Regions from separate parts of the Escherichia sp. E4742 genome, predicted to be linked through region 1. Evidence: predicted binding sites of a transcription regulator. Region 1 holds the regulator's gene; each other region holds the start of a gene.
What was found. The regulator Fur, encoded in region 1, represses iron uptake genes when iron is present. The targets are predictions, from matches to a motif close to ATAATAATGAGAACNACTATCAA.
Positions count from the first base shown of each region.

Region 2: bfd (bacterioferritin-associated ferredoxin) is a predicted target of Fur. The motif match lies at 2,826-2,848, and genes of this name have one in related genera.
Region 3: sodA (superoxide dismutase [Mn]) is a predicted target of Fur. The motif match lies at 2,573-2,595, and genes of this name have one in related genera.

Region 1 is NZ_CP040443.1:3,701,890-3,709,088, forward strand. Features, by position in the region: gene glnS (glutamine--tRNA ligase) at 1-1,055, shown strand, start outside; gene chiP (chitoporin ChiP) at 1,765-3,171, shown strand; gene chiQ (ChiQ/YbfN family lipoprotein) at 3,221-3,547, shown strand; gene fur (ferric iron uptake transcriptional regulator) at 3,804-4,250, opposite strand; gene uof (fur leader peptide) at 4,243-4,329, opposite strand; gene fldA (flavodoxin FldA) at 4,539-5,069, opposite strand; gene ybfE (LexA regulated protein) at 5,209-5,502, opposite strand; gene ybfF (esterase) at 5,642-6,406, opposite strand; gene seqA (replication initiation negative regulator SeqA) at 6,591-7,136, shown strand; gene pgm (phosphoglucomutase (alpha-D-glucose-1,6-bisphosphate-dependent)) at 7,165-7,199, shown strand, end outside.
Region 2 is NZ_CP040443.1:1,566,445-1,573,643, forward strand. Features, by position in the region: gene rplD (50S ribosomal protein L4) at 1-221, opposite strand, end outside; gene rplC (50S ribosomal protein L3) at 232-861, opposite strand; gene rpsJ (30S ribosomal protein S10) at 894-1,205, opposite strand; gene FEM44_RS07650 (prepilin peptidase) at 1,584-2,051, shown strand; gene bfr (bacterioferritin) at 2,048-2,524, opposite strand; gene bfd (bacterioferritin-associated ferredoxin) at 2,597-2,791, opposite strand; gene tuf (elongation factor Tu) at 2,974-4,158, opposite strand; gene fusA (elongation factor G) at 4,229-6,343, opposite strand; gene rpsG (30S ribosomal protein S7) at 6,440-6,910, opposite strand; gene rpsL (30S ribosomal protein S12) at 7,006-7,199, opposite strand, start outside.
Region 3 is NZ_CP040443.1:2,290,905-2,298,103, reverse strand. Features, by position in the region: gene FEM44_RS11215 (dihydrodipicolinate synthase family protein) at 1-581, shown strand, start outside; gene kdgT (2-keto-3-deoxygluconate transporter) at 637-1,620, opposite strand; gene sodA (superoxide dismutase [Mn]) at 1,880-2,500, opposite strand; gene rhaT (L-rhamnose/proton symporter RhaT) at 2,786-3,820, shown strand; gene rhaR (HTH-type transcriptional activator RhaR) at 3,817-4,665, opposite strand; gene rhaS (HTH-type transcriptional activator RhaS) at 4,738-5,574, opposite strand; gene rhaB (rhamnulokinase) at 5,862-7,199, shown strand, end outside.

The sequences.
Region 1 (7,199 bases):
ACAAGTGGTGCATCTACCCGATGTACGACTTCACCCACTGCATCAGCGATGCGCTGGAAGGCATTACGCACTCTCTGTGTACGCTGGAGTTCCAGGATAACCGCCGTCTGTACGACTGGGTACTGGACAACATCACCATTCCTGTTCATCCGCGCCAGTACGAATTCTCGCGCCTGAATCTGGAATACACCGTGATGTCCAAGCGTAAGCTGAACCAACTGGTCACCGAAAAGCACGTAGAAGGTTGGGATGATCCGCGTATGCCGACCATTTCCGGTCTGCGTCGTCGTGGTTACACTGCGGCTTCTATTCGTGAGTTCTGCAAACGCATTGGCGTGACCAAGCAGGACAACACCATTGAGATGGCATCGCTGGAATCCTGCATTCGTGAAGATCTCAACGAGAACGCGCCACGTGCAATGGCAGTTATCGATCCGGTGAAACTGGTTATCGAAAACTATCAGGGCGAAGGCGAAATGGTCACCATGCCGAACCATCCGAATAAACCGGAAATGGGCAGCCGTCAGGTGCCGTTTAGCGGTGAGATTTGGATCGATCGCGCCGATTTCCGCGAAGAAGCTAACAAGCAGTACAAGCGTCTGGTGCTGGGTAAAGAAGTGCGTCTGCGTAATGCTTACGTCATTAAGGCAGAGCGCGTAGAGAAAGATGCCGAAGGCAATATTACCACCATCTTCTGTACTTATGACGCCGACACCTTAAGCAAAGATCCGGCTGATGGTCGTAAAGTTAAAGGCGTTATTCACTGGGTAAGCGCGGCACATGCGCTGCCGGTTGAAATCCGCCTGTACGATCGTCTGTTCAGTGTGCCGAATCCAGGCGCTGCGGATGATTTCCTGTCGGTGATTAACCAGGATTCTCTGGTCATCAAACAGGGCTTTGCTGAACCGTCTCTGAAAGATGCGGTGGCAGGTAAAGCATTCCAGTTTGAGCGTGAAGGTTATTTCTGCCTCGACAGCCGCCATTCCACAGCGGAAAAACCGGTATTTAACCGCACCGTTGGGCTGCGTGATACCTGGGCGAAAGTAGGCGAGTAATTTTAAGTTACACCTGGCCGGATAAGGCGTTTACGCCGCATCCGGCAAGGAACAGACAAACAGTTTCAAACGCTAAATTGCCTGATGCGCTACGCTTATCAGGCCTACCCGATCTCTGCAATATATTGAATTTGCGTGCTTTTGTAGGCCGGATAAGGCGTTTACGCCGCATCCGGCGAGGAACAGACAAACAGTTTCAAACGCTAAATTGCCTGATGCGCTACGCTTATCGGGCCTATGTGATCTCTGCAATATATTGAATTTGCGTGCTTTTGTAGGCCGGATAAGGCGTTTACGCCGCATCCGGCAAGAAACATGCAAACAATCCAAAACGCCGCGTTCAGCGGCGTTTTTTCTGCTTTTCTTCGCGAATTAATTTCGCTTCGCAATTTATTCATTTAACAAATTTAAAACCACAAATTATAATTAATTTAAATGTAACCGCTTTCATCTTACTGGAAAGCCACATATTTTTTCTTCTACCCGCTCGCCTGGTACACATTTAAACCTTGTAACAAAAATCATCAAAATATGTGCGGTTGCTCATGTTCTTACATTCTCGTTACAGAAAGAGATTGATAATTCGCGTCGCGAAAAATAGTCTATTCCTGTAGTCAGCGAGACTTTTCTCAACGCTACTTTTTTAATTTTTATTTTTTTCGCTGTTCACCTGTGGTGCAGCAATTTATACGTCAAAGAGGATTAACCCATGCGTACGTTTAGTGGCAAACGTAGTACGCTGGCGCTGGCTATCGCCGGTGTTACAGCAATGTCGGGCTTTATGGCAATGCCGGAGGCTCGCGCCGAAGGATTCATCGACGATTCAACCTTAACCGGTGGTATCTATTACTGGCAGCGTGAACGTGACCGTAAAGATGTTACCGACGGCGACAAATACAAAACCAACCTTTCTCACTCCACCTGGAATGCCAACCTCGATTTTCAGTCCGGTTATGCTGCTGATATGTTCGGCCTTGATATTGCCGCGTTTACGGCGATTGAAATGGCGGAAAACGGCGACAGCTCCCACCCGAACGAAATCGCGTTTTCAAAAAGTAATAAAGCCTATGACGAAGACTGGTCCGGCGACAAAAGCGGTATAAGCCTGTATAAAGCAGCGGCCAAATTTAAATACGGTCCGGTGTGGGCGAGGGCAGGTTACATTCAGCCAACTGGTCAAACGCTGTTAGCGCCGCACTGGAGCTTTATGCCGGGTACTTATCAGGGTGCGGAAGCCGGGGCGAATTTTGATTACGGCGATGCTGGTGCGTTGAGTTTCTCCTACATGTGGACCAACGAATACAAAGCGCCGTGGCATCTGGAAATGGATGAGTTTTATCAGAACGATAAAACCACCAAAGTTGATTATCTGCACTCCATCGGTGCGAAATACGACTTCAAAAATAACTTCGTGCTGGAAGCGGCGTTTGGTCAGGCGGAAGGGTATATCGATCAGTACTTTGCCAAAGCCAGCTATAAATTTGATATCGCCGGTAGCCCGCTAACCACCAGCTACCAATTCTACGGTACGCGCGATAAAGTTGACGATCGCAGCGTCAACGATCTTTACGACGGCACTGCCTGGTTGCAGGCGTTGACCTTTGGTTACCGGGCGGCTGACGTAGTGGATTTGCGCCTCGAAGGCACCTGGGTTAAAGCTGACGGTCAGCAGGGATACTTCCTGCAACGTATGACCCCAACCTACGCTTCCTCGAACGGTCGCCTGGATATCTGGTGGGATAACCGTTCTGACTTTAACGCCAACGGCGAAAAAGCGGTCTTCTTCGGCGCGATGTATGACCTGAAAAACTGGAATCTTCCAGGCTTTGCCATCGGCGCTTCCTACGTTTACGCATGGGATGCTAAACCTGCGACCTGGCAGAGCAATCCAGATGCGTACTACGACAAGAACCGGACTATCGAAGAGTCAGCTTACAGCCTGGATGCGGTCTACACCATTCAGGACGGTCGCGCCAAAGGCACGTTGTTCAAACTGCACTTCACCGAATACGACAACCACTCCGACATCCCAAGCTGGGGCGGCGGTTACGGTAACATCTTCCAGGATGAGCGCGACGTGAAATTCATGGTAATCGCACCATTCACCATCTTCTGATGCCCGACGCGGCAGGTTTTGTGCCTGCCGCACATTTGAGGAATTCGCTATGAAAAAACTGATTCTCATCGCCATGATGGCATCGGGGCTGGTGGCTTGTGCGCAATCAACCGCGCCACAGGAAGACAGCCGCCTGAAAGAGGCGTACAGCGCCTGTATCAATACCGCGCAAGGTTCGCCGGAAAAAATTGAAGCCTGTCAGAGCGTGTTAAACGTGCTGAAGAAAGAGAAACAACATCAGCAATTTGCCGAGCAGGAAAGCGTCCGCGTGCTGGATTATCAGCAGTGCATCCAGGCAACGCAAACCGGTAATGACCAGGCTGTGAAAGCCGATTGTGATAAGGTCTGGCAGGAAATTCGCAGTAATAACAAATAAGTGAGGGCTGTAACTCTCGCTTTTCTTATTTCCCTTGTATAAAAAAGCCAACCCGTAGGTTGGCTTGAGACTTATGGCAAACGCCAGTTTGCCTAATGCGCTGCGCTTATCAGGCCTATCTTTTAATGCAATATATTGAATTTGAGATGATTTGTAGGCCGGATAAGGCGTTCACGCCGCATCCGGCACGAACAAAGCGCATTATGCCAACAATATAAAGCCAACCCGCAGGTTGGCTTTTCTCGTTCTGGCTGACTTATTTGCCTTCGTGCGCGTGCTCATCTTCGCGGCAATCGCCTTCGGCACAGTGACCGTAAAGATAGAGACTATGGTTAGTCAGGCGAATGCCATGTTTTGCGGCAATTTCACGCTGACGCGCTTCGATTGATTCATCACTAAATTCAATAACCTTGCCGCAGTCGAGGCAGATCAGGTGATCGTGGTGATGTTGCTGGGTCAGTTCAAATACGGATTTGCCGCCTTCAAAATTGTGGCGGGTGACGATACCGGCGTCGTCAAACTGGTTCAGTACACGATATACCGTAGCCAGACCAATTTCTTCACCCATATCAATCAGACGTTTGTATAAATCTTCCGCACTGACGTGATGGTTGTCCGGCTCCTGAAGAACTTCCAGGATTTTTAAACGTGGAAGCGTTACTTTCAGGCCAGCTTTCTTTAGGGCGGTATTGTTATCAGTCATGCGGAATCTGTCCTGTTACTAAGCGGTTCACTTCATTAGGAGAAGTGACAGAATTTGCTCTTGAGATAATGCGTATCATTATAGAATTGCCACGCCTAAATGAAAACCACAAGTCCCTGGCAAATATTGTTAATAAAAACGTGGCTTAGCTTACATTTACATCGGCAAGGCCACTTCAATACTGGAACATTGTACAGGTACTACGGCAAAAGTTACAAATTTGTAGCAATTATTTTGATTGGCATTATCTATTAATACGGCGTAGACATGAGTCTACGCCGCAGTACATCAGGCATTGATAATTTCGTCGAGATGCAGTTCTTCAGAAATTTGTTTTACCCATTTTTCTACACGTTCGGCGGTCAGTTCTGGCTGACGGTCTTCGTCGATAGCCAGGCCGACAAAGTGGTCATCATCCGCCAGACCTTTTGATGCTTCGAAATGGTAGCCCGCAGTTGGCCAGTGACCGACGATGGTCGCGCCGCGCGGTTCAATGATGTCACGAATGGTGCCTAAGGCGTCGCAGAAATATTCTGCGTAATCTTCCTGGTCGCCACAGCCAAACAGCGCAACTAGTTTACCATTGAAATCAATCTCTTCGAGAGTCGGGAAGAAGTCGTCCCAGTCACACTGTGCTTCGCCATAGTACCAGGTTGGGATGCCCAGCAGAAGAATGTCATAAGCTTCCAGATCTTCTTTGCTGCTTTTTGCAATGTCATGGACATCGGCAACGTCTTTACCAAGCTGTTTTTGAATCATTTTTGCGATATTTTCGGTATTACCGGTGTCGCTGCCGAAAAAGATGCCAGTGATAGCCATGAGTGAAATAACCTCTTGAAACTTATTGAAATGGGGGTGGCAAATTGCCCACGGATAAAGGCAATCATAGCAGAACAGGCAGTCTTGCGGAATCAGCAAACGAGCAGGACTGCACACTGTGCTACACGAAAGTGGATATTTAAACGATGCCCTGATTACGCAGCGCCGCCAGTTGCTGCATCAATATCTCTTCGATCAGTTCGCTACGGCTCATATTGCGCGACTCCGCCAGCTCGTTCAGCGCCTCGACAGCTTCCGCGTTCAGCTTCAGTTCGACACGCTTAAGGCCACGTACTTTGTCGCGTTTTAGCTGGTTGCGTTTATTAATACGCAGCTGTTCATCGCGCGAAAGCGGATTGGTTTTCGGTCGTCCCGGTCGACGCTCGTGCGCGAACAGATCTAATGTCGTACGGTCCGTTTGTTCTTTGGCCATGATCTTGGTGACTTCGGGGGAAACAATCAGCCAGGCGCCTGCCCGGATGGATAGCCCGCCATAATACAACAGCGTGAGGAATCTCGCCAACGCCCACGCGCGGAATGCCGCGCGGACGCTGGGTTTTTAATCAGTTGCGTTAATCATTAAGATAGCGACGGATAGCCCGCAGCACAGCATCCGGTTTTTCTGCGTGTACCCAATGACCCGCGCCTGCAATGACATGCGCCCGTGCTTGTGGGAATTGCGCCAGCAAATCATCACGATACTGTTCAGTAACATACGGGGAATTGCCGCCAGGAATAAACAGAGCAGGGTGGTTCCATGCCGGAATTTTCTCCCAGCCAACAATATGTGGATACTGATCCCATAATACTGGCACGTTAAAACGCCACTCACCGTCAACAAAAGATTTCAGCAGGAATTGAATCACGCCCTCTTCATTAATATATTGGCGCATCACTACAGCGGCCTGTTGGCGCGTTTGCGCGTCGGATCCACTGACCGCGTTGATAGCTGCGAAAATTTCATCATGACGGCGTACGTGATAATCCACCGGAGCGATATCTATCGCTACCAGTTTCTCGATGCGATCGGGCGCCAACGCGGTCAGTGCCATCACAGCTTTCCCCCCCATTGAGTGACCAATAAATGTCGCCTTATCGATCTGCAGCGCATCCAGAGTATCAACAAGATCCTGGGCCATCGCCGGGTAATTCATGTGTGGATCTCGTGGCGAAAGTCCGTGGTTACGCATATCAACCTGGATGATATTGTGATCGTTTACCAGGTCGCGCGCCAGCACGCCGAGGTTGTCAAGGCTACCAAACAACCCGTGGACGAGGACGATGGGAGAATTATTGTGCTGATTTTGTGCAGATTGCGCGCGGATATTCAATTTCATGGCAAAGTTCTTTTTTTCGTGTAGTTGGGTTAGGGTATTATGTTGACCATTGTGCCACAGGGCTGCAACAAATAAGGTTTAATCCGATTTTTTCTGCAAGCCAGGCTTGACGCTATCCGCTGCCGGGATTTATTCATATACTCCTGGCGACTTGTATTCAGCTAAGACACCGCACTGGATTAAGATGAAAACGATTGAAGTTGATGATGAACTCTACAGCTATATTGCCAGCCACACTAAGCATATCGGCGAGAGCGCATCCGACATTTTACGGCGTATGTTGAAATTTTCCGCCGCATCACAGCCTGTTGCTCCGGTGACGAAAGAGGTTCGCATTGCGTCGCCTGCTATCGTCGAAGCGAAGCCGATCAAAACGGTGAAAGACAAAGTGCGCGCGATGCGTGAACTTTTGCTTTCCGATGAATACGCAGAGCAAAAGCGAGCAGTCAATCGCTTTATGCTGCTGTTGTCTACACTATATTCTCTTGACGCCCAGGCGTTTGCTGAGGCAACGGAATCGTTGCACGGTCGCACGCGCGTTTACTTTGCAGCAGATGAGCAAACTCTGCTGAAAAATGGTAATCAGACCAAGCCGAAACATGTGCCAGGCACGCCGTATTGGGTGATCACCAACACTAACACTGGCCGTAAATGCAGCATGATTGAACACATCATGCAGTCGATGCAATTCCCGGCGGAATTGATTGAAAAGGTTTGCGGGACAATTTAAAACAACGTTGCAGATAAAGGACAAAGCAATGGCAATCCACAATCGTGCAGGCCAACCTGCACA
Region 2 (7,199 bases), 2.1 Mb from region 1:
TTGATAGAACCAGAACGCGCACGGCCGGTGCCTTTCTGGCGCCACGGTTTTTTACCGGAACCAGTTACTTCAGCACGAGTCTTCTGAGCACGAGTACCCTGACGAGCACCGGCTGCATAAGCAACAACAACCTGGTGAACCAGCGCTTCGTTGAAATCACGACCGAAGGTAGTTTCGGAAACAGTCAGCGCGCTCTGCGCGTCTTTCAATACTAATTCCATTGCTATCTCCTTACGCCTTCACAGCTGGTTTAACGATCAGGTCGCTACCGGTTGCACCCGGGACAGCACCTTTAACCAGCAGCAGGTTGCGCTCAGCGTCAACGCGTACTACGTCAAGGCTCTGAACGGTTACACGTTCGTTACCCATCTGACCTGCCATTTTCTTGCCTTTGAACACTTTGCCCGGAGTCTGGTTCTGACCGATAGAACCCGGAACGCGGTGAGACAAGGAGTTACCGTGGGTTGCGTCCTGGGTACGGAAGTTCCAGCGCTTAACGGTACCTGCGAAACCTTTACCTTTAGAGGTGCCAGTTACGTCAACTTTTTTAACGTCAGCAAACAGTTCAACGCTAATGCTCTGACCTACAGTGAACTCTTCGCCTTCAGCCAGGCGGAATTCCCACAGACCACGGCCAGCTTCTACGCCAGCTTTAGCGAAGTGGCCAGCTTCAGGCTTGGTCACACGGTTAGCTTTTTTAGCACCGGTGGTTACCTGAATAGCACGGTAGCCATCGTTAGCCAGGTCTTTAACCTGAGTAACGCGGTTTGCTTCAACTTCGATTACGGTTACTGGGATAGAAACGCCGTCTTCTGTGAAGATACGGGTCATACCCACTTTTTTACCGACTAAACCAATCATTGTTTCAACCTCTCAATCGCTCAATGACCTGATTAACCCAGGCTGATCTGCACGTCTACACCGGCAGCCAGATCCAGACGCATCAGAGCATCAACGGTTTTCTCGGTTGGCTCAACGATGTCAACCAGACGCAAGTGAGTACGGATTTCGTACTGATCGCGCGCGTCTTTGTTGACGTGCGGAGAGATCAGAACAGTGAAGCGCTCTTTGCGTGTCGGCAGCGGGATCGGACCACGGACCTGCGCACCAGTGCGCTTGGCAGTCTCGACGATTTCCGCGGTTGCTTGATCGATCAGACGATGATCAAACGCTTTCAGGCGGATACGGATTCTTTGGTTCTGCATGAGACCAGAGCTCCAATTATTTTATAAACGAAAATGATTACTCCTCAGACCCATTACGATTGATGGGAGAGTGTAACCGTTCTTACGTAGCTCCCCGATTGGGAGCATTGTTAGGTAGCCAAATTCGGCTAACTGAGGTTCAGATTGAACCTGCTGTCAACTACGACAAGCCCGCGCATTATACGCAAATCTGAGATTGACGCAAGCATCGGGTAGAAATTAATCGCAACGCACAGATTGCGAGCTGCATTCCACGAAATTTGTAAGGTCGTGAAGATAGCGTTTTTCACCGGAACCTGGTTAACAAATCAGCGATTTCTCTGTTGCTGAGTATCCGGAGTTATTCGATGGTAATACTCCAATTACAGAGGATGTTTTATGGTCGCTACCCTTCCCTTTCTGATTTTGTACGTTTGCTTATCAGTCCTACTTTTTTTCTGGGATGCAAAGCATGGTTTGTTACCTGACAGGTTTACCTGCCCGTTACTCTGGTCAGGTCTTTTGTTCTATCAGGTTTGTCATCCTGACGGTTTAGCCGATGCGTTATGGGGGGCAATTATTGGTTACGGCACATTCGCTGTCATTTACTGGGGATATCGCATACTGCGTCATAAAGAAGGATTAGGCTATGGTGATGTGAAGTTTCTCGCCGCACTTGGCGCCTGGCATACATGGGCCTTCTTGCCACGGCTGGTTTTCCTTGCCGCCTCATTCGCTTGCGGAGCCGTAGTTATTGGTCTGCTCATGAGAGGAAAAGAATCATTAAAAAACCCGCTGCCTTTTGGGCCATTTCTGGCAGCTGCGGGTTTCATTGTAGGCTGGGATAGTCTGCTGTCAGGCTATTAATCTTTAACTTTAATTTGTGATTGCAGATAATTTTGCAGGCCGATTTTACCGATGAGATCCAGTTCAGTTTCGAGCCAGTCGATATGACCTTCTTCATCAGCAAGGATTTCGATCATCATATCGCGGCTAACATAGTCATGAACGCTGTCGGCATAAGCGATAGCCTCACGAAGATCCTTCGCACCTTCCAGCTCTAATCGCAGGTCGGATTGCAGCATCTCTTCGACATCTTCACCGATCCCTAGCTTGCCTAAATCCTGTAAGTTAGGGATCCCTTCTAAGAACAAAATACGCTCGATATATTTATCGGCGTGCTTCATCTCATCGATAGATTCATGGTATTCGACATCATTAAGGCGCATCAGGCCCCAGTTTTTAAACATACGGGCATGAAGAAAATACTGATTGATCGCGACAAGCTCATTTCCCAATAGTTTATTGAGATAATTTATGATTTTAACATCACCTTTCATTTTATAGTCCCTCCGCTTCCACTATTAGAGCGTAGATGGGGCTAGCGGGATGTCAAAAAATAAGCGTGAGCTTCAGGCAATCTCTTTAAATTCGGGCATCTGCATCAACTCGTCCTGCATCACTTCGCGTGCGGCGCGAATACACTTACCACATTGATTTCCCACAGGAATAAACTTGCGTAATTGTTGGAAAGACTGAGGATGAAACTGACGGACTGCCTGGCGAATTTTTTTGTCACTTACACCATTACACAAACAAACGTACATGATTACTCCCGTTCAAATTCCGCGCAAAGTGTAAATGAGAATAGTTATGATTACAATAGCACAGTTTTATTTGCGCCACAGTTCAGCCAGCGAAATTACGACGAAATATTTCGAGCTCAAATTACGGGCAGCAAAAAGGGCGCCTAAGCGCCCTTTTTAATTCAAAACTAATTAACGCGTAATTAGCTCAGAACTTTAGCAACAACGCCCGCACCAACGGTACGGCCGCCTTCACGGATTGCGAAACGCAGACCGTCGTCCATCGCGATCGGGTGGATCAGGGTAACAACCATTTTGATGTTGTCGCCCGGCATTACCATCTCTACGCCTTCCGGCAGTTCGATGGTACCAGTCACGTCAGTAGTACGGAAGTAGAACTGCGGACGGTAGCCTTTGAAGAACGGAGTATGACGGCCGCCTTCATCTTTGGACAGAATGTACACTTCAGATTCGAACTTGGTGTGCGGCTTGATGGTGCCCGGCTTAGCCAGTACCTGACCACGTTCGATTTCTTCACGTTTGATACCACGCAGCAGAACACCTACGTTCTCACCAGCACGGCCTTCGTCCAGCAGTTTGCGGAACATTTCAACGCCAGTACAGGTAGACTTCTGAGTCTCTTTGATACCAACGATTTCAACTTCTTCACCAACTTTGATGATACCGCGTTCTACACGACCGGTAACAACGGTACCACGACCGGAGATGGAGAATACGTCTTCGATCGGCAGCAGGAACGGCTTGTCAATCGCACGCTCTGGTTCCGGAATGTAAGAATCCAGGAAGCCAGCCAGTTCCAGGATTTTCGCTTCCCACTCTGCGTCGCCTTCCAGCGCTTTCAGAGCAGAACCACGAACGATCGGAGTGTCGTCGCCCGGGAAGTCGTACTGAGACAGAAGTTCACGAACTTCCATTTCAACCAGTTCCAGCAGCTCTTCGTCATCAACCATGTCGCATTTGTTCAGGAACACGATGATGTACGGAACGCCTACCTGACGACCCAGCAGGATGTGCTCACGAGTCTGCGGCATCGGGCCGTCAGTCGCAGCAACTACCAGGATCGCGCCGTCCATCTGAGCAGCACCAGTGATCATGTTTTTAACATAGTCGGCGTGCCCCGGGCAGTCTACGTGTGCGTAGTGACGGGTCGGGGTGTCATATTCAACGTGAGAAGTGTTGATGGTGATACCACGAGCTTTTTCTTCCGGCGCGTTATCGATCTGGTCGAATGCACGAGCAGCACCGCCGTAGGTTTTAGCCAGTACGGTGGTGATTGCTGCGGTCAGAGTAGTTTTACCGTGGTCAACGTGGCCGATAGTACCAACGTTAACGTGCGGTTTTGTACGTTCAAATTTTTCTTTAGACACGGCTATATTCCTTACTATAGTGCTCTCCCCTTCAGGAGAGAGCACGGGACTTTGGTATTAACCCTTAGGCTTATTTACCACGGGCTTCAATTACGGCCTGAGCAACGTTACTCGGCGCTTCATCATACTTCAGGAATTCCATGGTGTATGATGCACGACCTTTGGTCAGAGAACGCAGCTGAGTTGCGTATCCGAACATTTCAGACAGCGGTACTTCAGCGTGGATCTTAACGCCAGTAACTTCAGATTCCTGACCTTTGAGCATACCACGACGACGGCTCAAGTCACCGATAACGTCACCGGTGTTCTCTTCTGGAGTTTCTACTTCAACCTTCATGATCGGCTCAAGCAGAACTGGTTTCGCTTTCTTAAAGCCTTCTTTAAAGGCGATAGAAGCAGCCAGTTTAAACGCCAGTTCAGAGGAGTCAACGTCATGGTAAGAACCGAAGTGCAGACGAACACCCATGTCTACTACCGGGTAGCCTGCCAGCGGACCTGCTTTCAGCTGTTCCTGGATACCTTTATCAACGGCCGGGATGTATTCGCCAGGGATTACACCACCTTTAATGTCGTTGATGAACTCGTAGCCTTTCGGGTTTGAACCCGGCTCCAGCGGGTACATGTCGATAACAACATGACCATACTGACCACGACCACCAGACTGTTTCGCGTGTTTACCTTCAACATCGGTAACTTTCTGGCGGATAGTTTCACGGTAAGCAACCTGCGGTTTACCTACGTTCGCTTCAACGTTGAATTCACGCTTCATACGGTCAACGATGATGTCGAGGTGCAGTTCGCCCATACCCGCGATGATGGTCTGGTTAGATTCTTCGTCAGTCCATACACGGAAAGACGGGTCTTCTTTAGCCAGACGGCCCAGAGCCAGACCCATTTTTTCCTGGTCAGCTTTGGTTTTCGGTTCAACTGCGATGGAGATTACCGGCTCAGGGAATTCCATACGTTCCAGAATGATCGGCGCATCCGGGTCACACAGGGTGTCACCAGTGGTTACGTCTTTCAGACCGATTGCAGCAGCGATGTCGCCCGCGCGAACTTCTTTGATCTCTTCACGTTTGTTAGCGTGCATCTGAACGATACGACCGAAACGCTCACGTGCAGCTTTCACGGAGTTCAGTACGGTATCACCAGAGTTAACCACACCGGAGTAAACACGGAAGAAGGTCAGGTTACCAACAAACGGGTCGGTAGCGATTTTGAACGCCAGTGCAGAGAACGGCTCGTCATCACTTGCGTGACGTTCAGCCGGAGTGTCTTTACCGTCGTCCAGGATACCGTTGATCGCAGGTACATCAACCGGGGATGGCAGGTAATCAATTACCGCATCCAGCATCGCCTGAACACCTTTGTTCTTGAACGCAGAACCACAGGTTACCAGGATGATTTCGTTGTTCAGAACGCGCTGACGCAGAGCACCTTTGATTTCTGCTTCAGTCAGTTCTTCACCACCCAGGTATTTTTCCATCAGCTCTTCAGAAGCTTCAGCTGCGGATTCAATCAGGTACTGGTGCCATTCGTTAGCCAGCTCAACCATGTCTGCCGGGATATCTTCGTATTCGAAGGTCACGCCCTGGTCAGCGTCGTTCCAGTTGATAGCTTTCATTTTCACCAGGTCAACAACACCGGTGAAATGTTCTTCAGCACCAATCGCCAGCTGCAGCGGAACCGGGTTCGCGCCCAGACGGGTTTTGATCTGGTTAACAACTTTCAGGAAGTTCGCACCCATGCGGTCCATTTTGTTAACGAACGCAATGCGCGGAACTTTATATTTGTTTGCCTGACGCCATACGGTTTCAGACTGCGGCTGAACACCACCAACTGCGCAGTAAACCATTACCGCACCATCGAGAACACGCATGGAACGTTCTACTTCGATTGTGAAGTCAACGTGCCCCGGGGTGTCGATGATGTTGATGCGATGCGGCTCATACTGCTTAGCCATACCAGACCAGAATGCAGTAGTTGCAGCGGAAGTGATGGTAATACCACGTTCCTGCTCCTGCTCCATCCAGTCCATGGTTGCAGCGCCGTCATGAACTTCACCGATTTTATGGTTTACACCGGTGTAGAACAGAATACGTTCGGTAGTAGTGGTTTTACCGGCGTCGATGTGCGCACTGATACCGATGTTACGGTAGCGTGCGATGGGTGTTGTACGAGCCATTTGTTTCCTCGTTTATCTTTTAGGCGTTCAATTTAAGTAGCCCAAAGCGGGCTGCTTACTGGAAGCGCCCGCCTGGTGACTAAAACTCCGAAGGGATTACCAACGGTAGTGTGCGAACGCCTTGTTGGCTTCGGCCATACGGTGAACGTCTTCACGTTTCTTAACTGCAGTACCTTTGTTTTCTGCAGCATCGGAAAGTTCGTTCGCCAGGCGCAGAGCCATGGATTTATCACCGCGTTTACGAGCAGCTTCAACGATCCAACGCATTGCCAGAGCATTACGACGAACCGGACGGACTTCAACTGGTACCTGATAAGTAGAACCACCAACGCGGCGAGACTTAACTTCTACAGTCGGGCGCACGTTTTCGAGAGCTACTTCGAATGCTTCCAGTTCAGATTTACCAGAGCGCTGAGCCAGGGTCTCCAGCGCGCTGTATACGATAGATTCGGCAGTAGATTTTTTACCATCTACCATCAGGATATTTACAAATTTAGCCAGCAGTTCTGATCCGAACTTCGGATCTGGCAGAATTTTACGCTGACCAATGACGCGACGACGTGGCATGGAAATACTCCGTTGTTAATTCAGGATTGTCCAAAACTCTACGAGTTTAGTTTGACATTAATATAAAACGTTTGGCCTTACTTAACGGAGAACCATTAAGCCTTAGGACGCTTCACGCCATACTTGGAACGAGCCTGCTTACGGTCTTTAACGCCGGAGCAGTCAAGCGCACCACGTACGGTGTGGTAACGAACACCCGGGAGGTCTTTAACACGACCGCCACGGATCAGGATCACGGAGTGCTCCTGCAGGTTGTGACCTTCACCACCGATGTAGGAAGTCACTTCGA
Region 3 (7,199 bases), 1.4 Mb from region 1:
TGATCCTCCCGCCTTACTACTACGGCCAGACGGCAAAGCAATTATTAAGCTATTTCCGCCATCTGGGGCGCGAATTACAGGGCAAATGGTTCGCATATAACTTCCCGGCGCGGACCGGTTGTGATTTAACCCCAGATCTGGTCGCCACACTGGCGAGTGAGTTTCCTGAGTTTGCCGGAATTAAAGATACCGTCGATTGCCAGTCACACACCCGCAGCATGATTCAGGCAACCCAGTCCGTTCGTTCTGATTTTGCTGTGCTTTCGGGCTATGACGAGTATTACATTCCTAATTTGCTGGCTGGCGGCGCGGGAATAATATCCGGCCTGAACAACGTTATGCCGGAGCTGTTTGTTGAAGCACGCGAAGCCTTCAAGAATGGCAATCTCGCAGCCCTACACGAAATTCAGCAACAGATCGGCACCTATATGTCCATTTACGCCATCGGTGAAGATTTTGTCACCACCATCAAGACGGTGGTATCACGTAAATTTGGTTACTGCACAGGAGTGTCGCGCAATGCTGGTGGGGAGTTAACAGAAAGCGAATGTCGGACGATTGATGAGGTATTTGTTATTTAAGGTAAAACGCCGGATGAACGTCAATTCATCCGGCGATGATATGGAATAAGAGAGATTATTTCACCGTACCCAGAATTTCGATCTTCGCCGCTCTGGCTTTGGCTTTACGTGACCAGACAGAGGTAAGAATTGGCACCAGAATCGAAGTCACAATTACCGCCGTCGCCACCAACGAAGTTGCCGCAGGCGCCATCGGTTTAAAGGCCGGGATCATTTCCGCAATCAGTACCGGCGTTGCCACCGCGGCCCCGGCAGAACTGGAGGCGGCAATTCCGGCGGTGCCATCGCCACCGCCAATCAATTTATCGGCAATAATCAACGGTATACCGGTCACGATAATCACCGCCACACCCAACAGGATCCCCAACAAACCTGTCTGGGCAATCACGGTTAAATCAATGGTATTGCCCAGCGCGAAGGCAAAGAACGGAATCAGCGTCTGCACTGCTTTGCTAAAAAACTCGCGCAATTCAGGATCAAGGTTCCCCAGCGCGAAGCCCACCAGGAACGGCAATACTGCGCCAACGAAAACATGCGGTTCAAACGAAGCAATCCCGGCGGTTCCCAGAATAATCATCGTCATTAGCGGACCAGACTCCAGCGACATCAACACAAATGCCCCGGCCTCTTCTTTGGTGCCGTACTGCTGCATGATAGAGGCATACAGACCGCCGTTGGTCATGTCCATTGCCGCCACCAGCGCCAGCGTTGAAAGCCCGGCAAAAAATCCGACTTCGACACCGTGCTCAGGAATAATGCGCGAAGCAATTGCCGCAACCACCCATGCGACGGCAATTTTGGTTACCACCAACGTACCGGATTTACGCAACACCGTTCCCGTCGCGCTTAATTTGATAGACGCCCCCATGCAGAAAAACCACACCGCCAGGATAGGCACCGTGCCAGTAATCATCCCGTTAGTGAATGATCCAAAATATTTCCCCGCCCCCGGCGAGAAGGTATGACACAGTGCGCCAAGGAACAGCGGGATGAGCATCATCCCCCCCGGGATTTTCTCTATCGTGCGTTTTATCTGCATTTCCATCACCTGTTGGCATATTTTTATAGGCTGATGCGAAGTTCCTTAACGATGCATCAGTGTTGATGGAAATGAAGATAGACATTCAACAGAGCAATAAAAGTGATCAAAACCACATCAATTGAAACGTTGTTTTATTTTTATAGGATCATTGTTTTTATTTTGAAATTGATCACAAAAAAACCACCGCTATGTGCGATGGTTTGTTTTTTCTGCTGAAAAACGGCGTAAACGCCTCATTGCAGCAGGCAATATGCGATTATTTTTTCGCCGCGAAACGTGCCGCAGCTTCGTCCCAGTTCACTACGTTCCAGAACTCTTTGATGTAGTCAGGACGGCGGTTCTGGAATTTCAGGTAGTAAGCGTGTTCCCACACATCCAGACCCAGAACAGGGAAACCGGAAGCGCCAGAAATGGCTTCGCCCATCAGCGGAGAGTCCTGGTTAGCAGTAGAAACCACCGCCAGTTTATCGCCTTTCAGCACCAGCCATGCCCAGCCGGAACCAAAGCGGGAAGCTGCCGCTTTTTCAAATTCTGCTTTGAAGTTATCAACGGAACCGAAATCACGTTCGATAGCCGCTTTCAGATCGCCCTGCAGGGTGGTGCCTTTTTTCAGGCCTTTCCAGAACAGGCTGTGGTTGGCGTGACCACCAGCGTTGTTGCGCAGCACGGTTTTTTTGTCTGCTGGCAGCTGGTCCAGTTTGGTGATCAGCTCTTCAACCGGCAGGTTAGCGAATTCTGGCAGGTTTTCCAGCGCCGCATTGGCGTTGTTGACGTAGGCCTGATGGTGTTTGGTGTGGTGGATTTCCATGGTCTGCTTATCGAAGTGCGGTTCCAGGGCATCGTAAGCATACGGCAGGGATGGCAGGGTATAGCTCATATTCATCTCCAGTATTGTCGGGCGGCCGATTGTTAATGCCGCGTAAGCAGTTGGTTCATTATAGTTAATTAAATGATATTGAAAATGATTATCAATGCCGCACTTTTCGTAAGGATATGGTTTTGCAGAAAAATGCCTGAGATGTGAACCAAATCACCCACTTAATGCCTTGATTGCCAGTAAATCGGCAACGGCGGCAACAGGCGAAAGGTTAATCGACCGCACGATTTTTACACTCATCTCGTCGGAGATGTGACGCGACGAAAAAATGATGAGGATAAAAGAATGAGTAACGCGATTACGATGGGGATATTTTGGCATTTGATCGGCGCGGCCAGTGCAGCCTGTTTTTACGCTCCGTTCAAAAAAGTAAAACAGTGGTCATGGGAAACCATGTGGTCGGTGGGAGGGATTGTTTCGTGGATTATTCTGCCGTGGGCCATCAGCGCCATGCTACTACCTGATTTCTGGGCGTATTACAGCTCGTTTAACCTCTCTACCCTGCTGCCTGTTTTTCTGTTCGGCGCGATGTGGGGGATTGGTAATATCAACTATGGCCTGACCATGCGTTATCTCGGCATGTCGATGGGGATTGGTATCGCCATTGGCATTACCTTGATTGTTGGCACGCTGATGACACCGATTATCAACGGTAATTTCAATCTGCTGATTAACACCGACGGTGGGCGCATGACGTTGCTTGGCGTACTGGTGGCGCTGATTGGCGTAGGAATTGTGACCCGCGCCGGGCAGTTGAAAGAGCGCAAAATGGGCATTAAAGCCGAAGAGTTCAACCTGAAAAAAGGGCTGGTGCTGGCGGTAATGTGTGGCATTTTTTCTGCCGGGATGTCTTTTGCGATGAATGCCGCAAAACCGATGCATGAAGCGGCTGCCGCGCTAGGCGTCGACCCGCTGTATGTCGCTCTGCCAAGCTATGTTGTCATCATGGGTGGCGGCGCGATCATCAATCTCGGCTTCTGTTTTATTCGTCTGGCAAAAGTGAAAGATTTGTCGCTAAAAGCCGACTTCTCGCTGGCAAAACCGCTGATCATCCACAACGTATTGCTCTCGGCACTGGGCGGTTTGATGTGGTATCTGCAATTCTTTTTCTATGCCTGGGGCCACGCCCGCATTCCGGCGCAGTATGACTACATCAGTTGGATGCTGCATATGAGTTTCTATGTATTGTGCGGCGGTATCGTCGGGCTGGTCCTGAAAGAGTGGAACAATGCAGGCCGCCGTCCGGTAACGGTATTGAGCCTCGGTTGTGTGGTGATTATTGTCGCCGCCAACATCGTCGGTATGGGAATGGCGAATTAATCTTTCTGCGAACTGAGATGACGCCACTGGCTGGGCGTCATCCCGGTTTCCCGGGTAAATACCACCGAAAAATAGTTACTATCTTCAAAGCCACATTCGGTCGAAATATCGCTGATTAACAGGCGGCTATGCTGGAGAAGATATTGCGCATGGCAAATGCGCACCTGACGGAGATACTGGTTGATAGTCATGCCAGTCTGCTGGCGAAATTGCTGGCGCAAAACGCGTTCACTGCACGACGCCTCATCACAAAATTTATCCAGCGCAAAAGGACTTTTCAGACTGGCCGCCAGCCGGGTGATCAGCTTATCCAGCAACGTTTCGCAGGATGTTGGCGACAACGAGTCACTGGTGTAACGGTGGCGCTTCAGCAACATAACCAATTGACCGAACAGCAGTTCCGCCAGCTCATTGGCGAACGGCGCGTGCTGACTGCTTTCATGCTCAAGCTGGCCAATCACCTGTCTCGCTTGCGCCATGCCCGCACTGCCTAAACGCCAGTGCGGTTGCCCTTCGCTACCGTTAAATCCCGGAATAGCCTCCTGCCAATCCAGGTTAAGTATCAACCGCTCCGGGCAATAAATAATGTTTTGCAAAACCAAATCATTAACAGAAGCGTAGGAGTGTTTGTCTTCGGCTCGAATATAAAAAAGATCGCCCCGGGTAATGCGATAAGGGCGATCGTTAAGAACATGCAAGCCGTTACCGCGCCAGATAATTACCAGCTCACAAAAATCATGTGTATGTTCAGCAAAGACATCCTGAGGATAACGATCGGCGACGGCAACCGCTTGCTGCTCGCTGGCAAAAAAATCTTTTTTGAGAAGAATTAACTGATTAGCCACCGTGCCACCTCGGACAGAAAACGCATTCGATTATTCGCAAGCTGGCGCGGGAATACGTTGAGAAAATTCGCGTTATTGCAGAAAGCCATCCCGTCCCTGGCGAATATCTCGGGGTGACCAGTTAAATTCGCGGCGAAAAAGCGTCGAAAAGTGGTTACTGTCGCTGAATCCACAGTGATAAGCGATATCGGTGACACTTGCCTCGCTGTGGCGTAACAGATGACGTGCTTTCATCAGTCGCAGGCGGTTCAGATAGCGCTGGGGCGTCAGGCCCGTTTGCTGCTTTAGCTGGCGGTGCAGTGTGCGCAGTGAAAGAGAAAATTGATCCGCTACGGCTTCCCAATTCACCTCGTCGGCAAAATGATCTTCCAGCCACGCCAGCAGTAAGTTCAGGCGTGACGCGCTGTTGTCCATGCCCTCCTGCAAACTGCTTTTACGCAGCAAGAGCAGTAATTGCATAAACAGGATTTCACGATTGGCTTTCGACGGTAAATCACTGGCTCCAGTCTGCTGTTCCAGTTGTGCAACCAGTTGTCGCACCTGCTGTAATACGCTGTGGTTAACGCGCCAGTGAGAAGGATACTGTCCGTCCTGCTCTTGTGGCAGCAACTGATTCAGCCCAGCGAGAAATTGAAATCGATCCGGTGAGCGATAGAGCACATTGGTCAGACACAGATTATCGGTATGTTCATACAGATGCCGATCATGATCGCGCACGAAACAGACCGTTCCCCCCGTGATGGTATAGGGCTGTCCGTTAAAAACGTGGATACCCGTGCCATGCTCCACAATCACAATCTCATGAAAATCATGATGATGTTCAGGAAAATCCGCCTGTGGAAGCCGGGGTTCTATTGCCACGGACGCGTTACCAGACGGAAAAAAATCCACACTATGTAATACGGTCATACCGGCCTCCTGATGTCGTCAACATGGCGGAATAGTAATCACGAGATCAGGTTCTTACCTTAAATTTTCGACGGCAAATCGCGTAAAAAATGTCTATTTTTCAAGATGCAGCGTGAATTTTCAGGAAATGCGGCGAGCATCACATCGCCACAATTCGGCAAATTGTGAACACCATCACGTTCATCTTTCCCTGGTTGCCAATGGCGCATTTTCCTGTCAGTAACGAGAAGGTAGCGAAGTCGGGCGCTTCTTAGACTGGGCGTAATGAAACTTAGAAGGATCTCATTATGACCTTTCGCTACTGCGTCGCCGTTGATCTTGGCGCATCCAGTGGGCGCGTAATGCTGGCGCGTTACCACCGTGAATCCCGTAGCCTGACGCTGCGTGAAATCCATCGTTTTACCAATGGTCTGTATTACCAGAGCGGTTATGCCACCTGGGATGTCGATAGTCTGGAAAACGCCATTCGCCTTGGGTTAAACAAGGTATGCGAGGAAGGGATTCATATCAATAGCATCGGCATTGATACCTGGGGCGTGGACTATGTGCTGCTGGATCAACACGGTCAGCGCGTCGGTTTACCGATTTCCTATCGTGATAGCCGCACTAACGGACTGATGACATTGGCACAGCAGCAAATTGGCAAACGCGATATTTATCAGCGTAGCGGCATCCAGTTTCTGCCCTTCAATACGATCTATCAGCTACGTGCGCTGACGGAGCAACAACCTGAACTTATCCCGCACATTGCTCACGCTCTGCTGATGCCGGATTACTTTAGTTATCGTCTGACCGGCAAGATGAACTGGGAATACACCAACGCCACCACCACGCAACTGGTCAATATCAATAGCGATGACTGGGATGACTCCCTGCTGGCGTGGAGCGGCGCCAACAAAGCCTGGTTTGGTCGCCCGACGCATCCAGGTAATGTCATTGGTCACTGGATTTGCCCGCAGGGTAATGAAATTCCGGTAGTCGCCGTTGCCAGCCATGATACCGCCAGCGCGGTTATCGCCTCGCCGTTAAACGGTTCACGCGCCGCTTATCTCTCCTCCGGCACCTGGTCATTGATGGGCTTCGAAAGCCAGACGCCATTCACCAATGATGCGGCGCTGGCAACCAACATCACCAATGAAGGCGGTGCGGAAGGTCGCTATCGGGTGCTGAAAAATATCATGGGTTTATGGCTGCTTCAGCGAGTGCTTCAGGAGCGGCAAATCAACGATCTCCCGACGCTTATCGCCGCGACACAGGCACTCCCGGCCTGTCGCTTCATCATCAATCCCAATGACGATCGCTTTATTAATCCTGACGAGATGTGCAGCGAAATTCAGGCAGCGTGTCGGGAAACGGCGCAACCGATCCCAGAAAGTGATGCTGAACTGGCGCGCTGTATTTTCGACAGTCTGACGCTGCTGTATGCCGACGTACTGCACGAACTGGCGCAGCTACGCGGTGAAGATTTCTCGCAACTGCATATTGTCGGCGGCGGCAGCCAGAACGCACTGCTCAACCAGTTGTGTGCCGATGCCTGCGGTATTCGGGTGATCGCCGGGCCAGTTGAAGCCTCGACGCTCGGCAATATCGGCATCCAGTTAATGACGCTGGATGAACTCAACAAT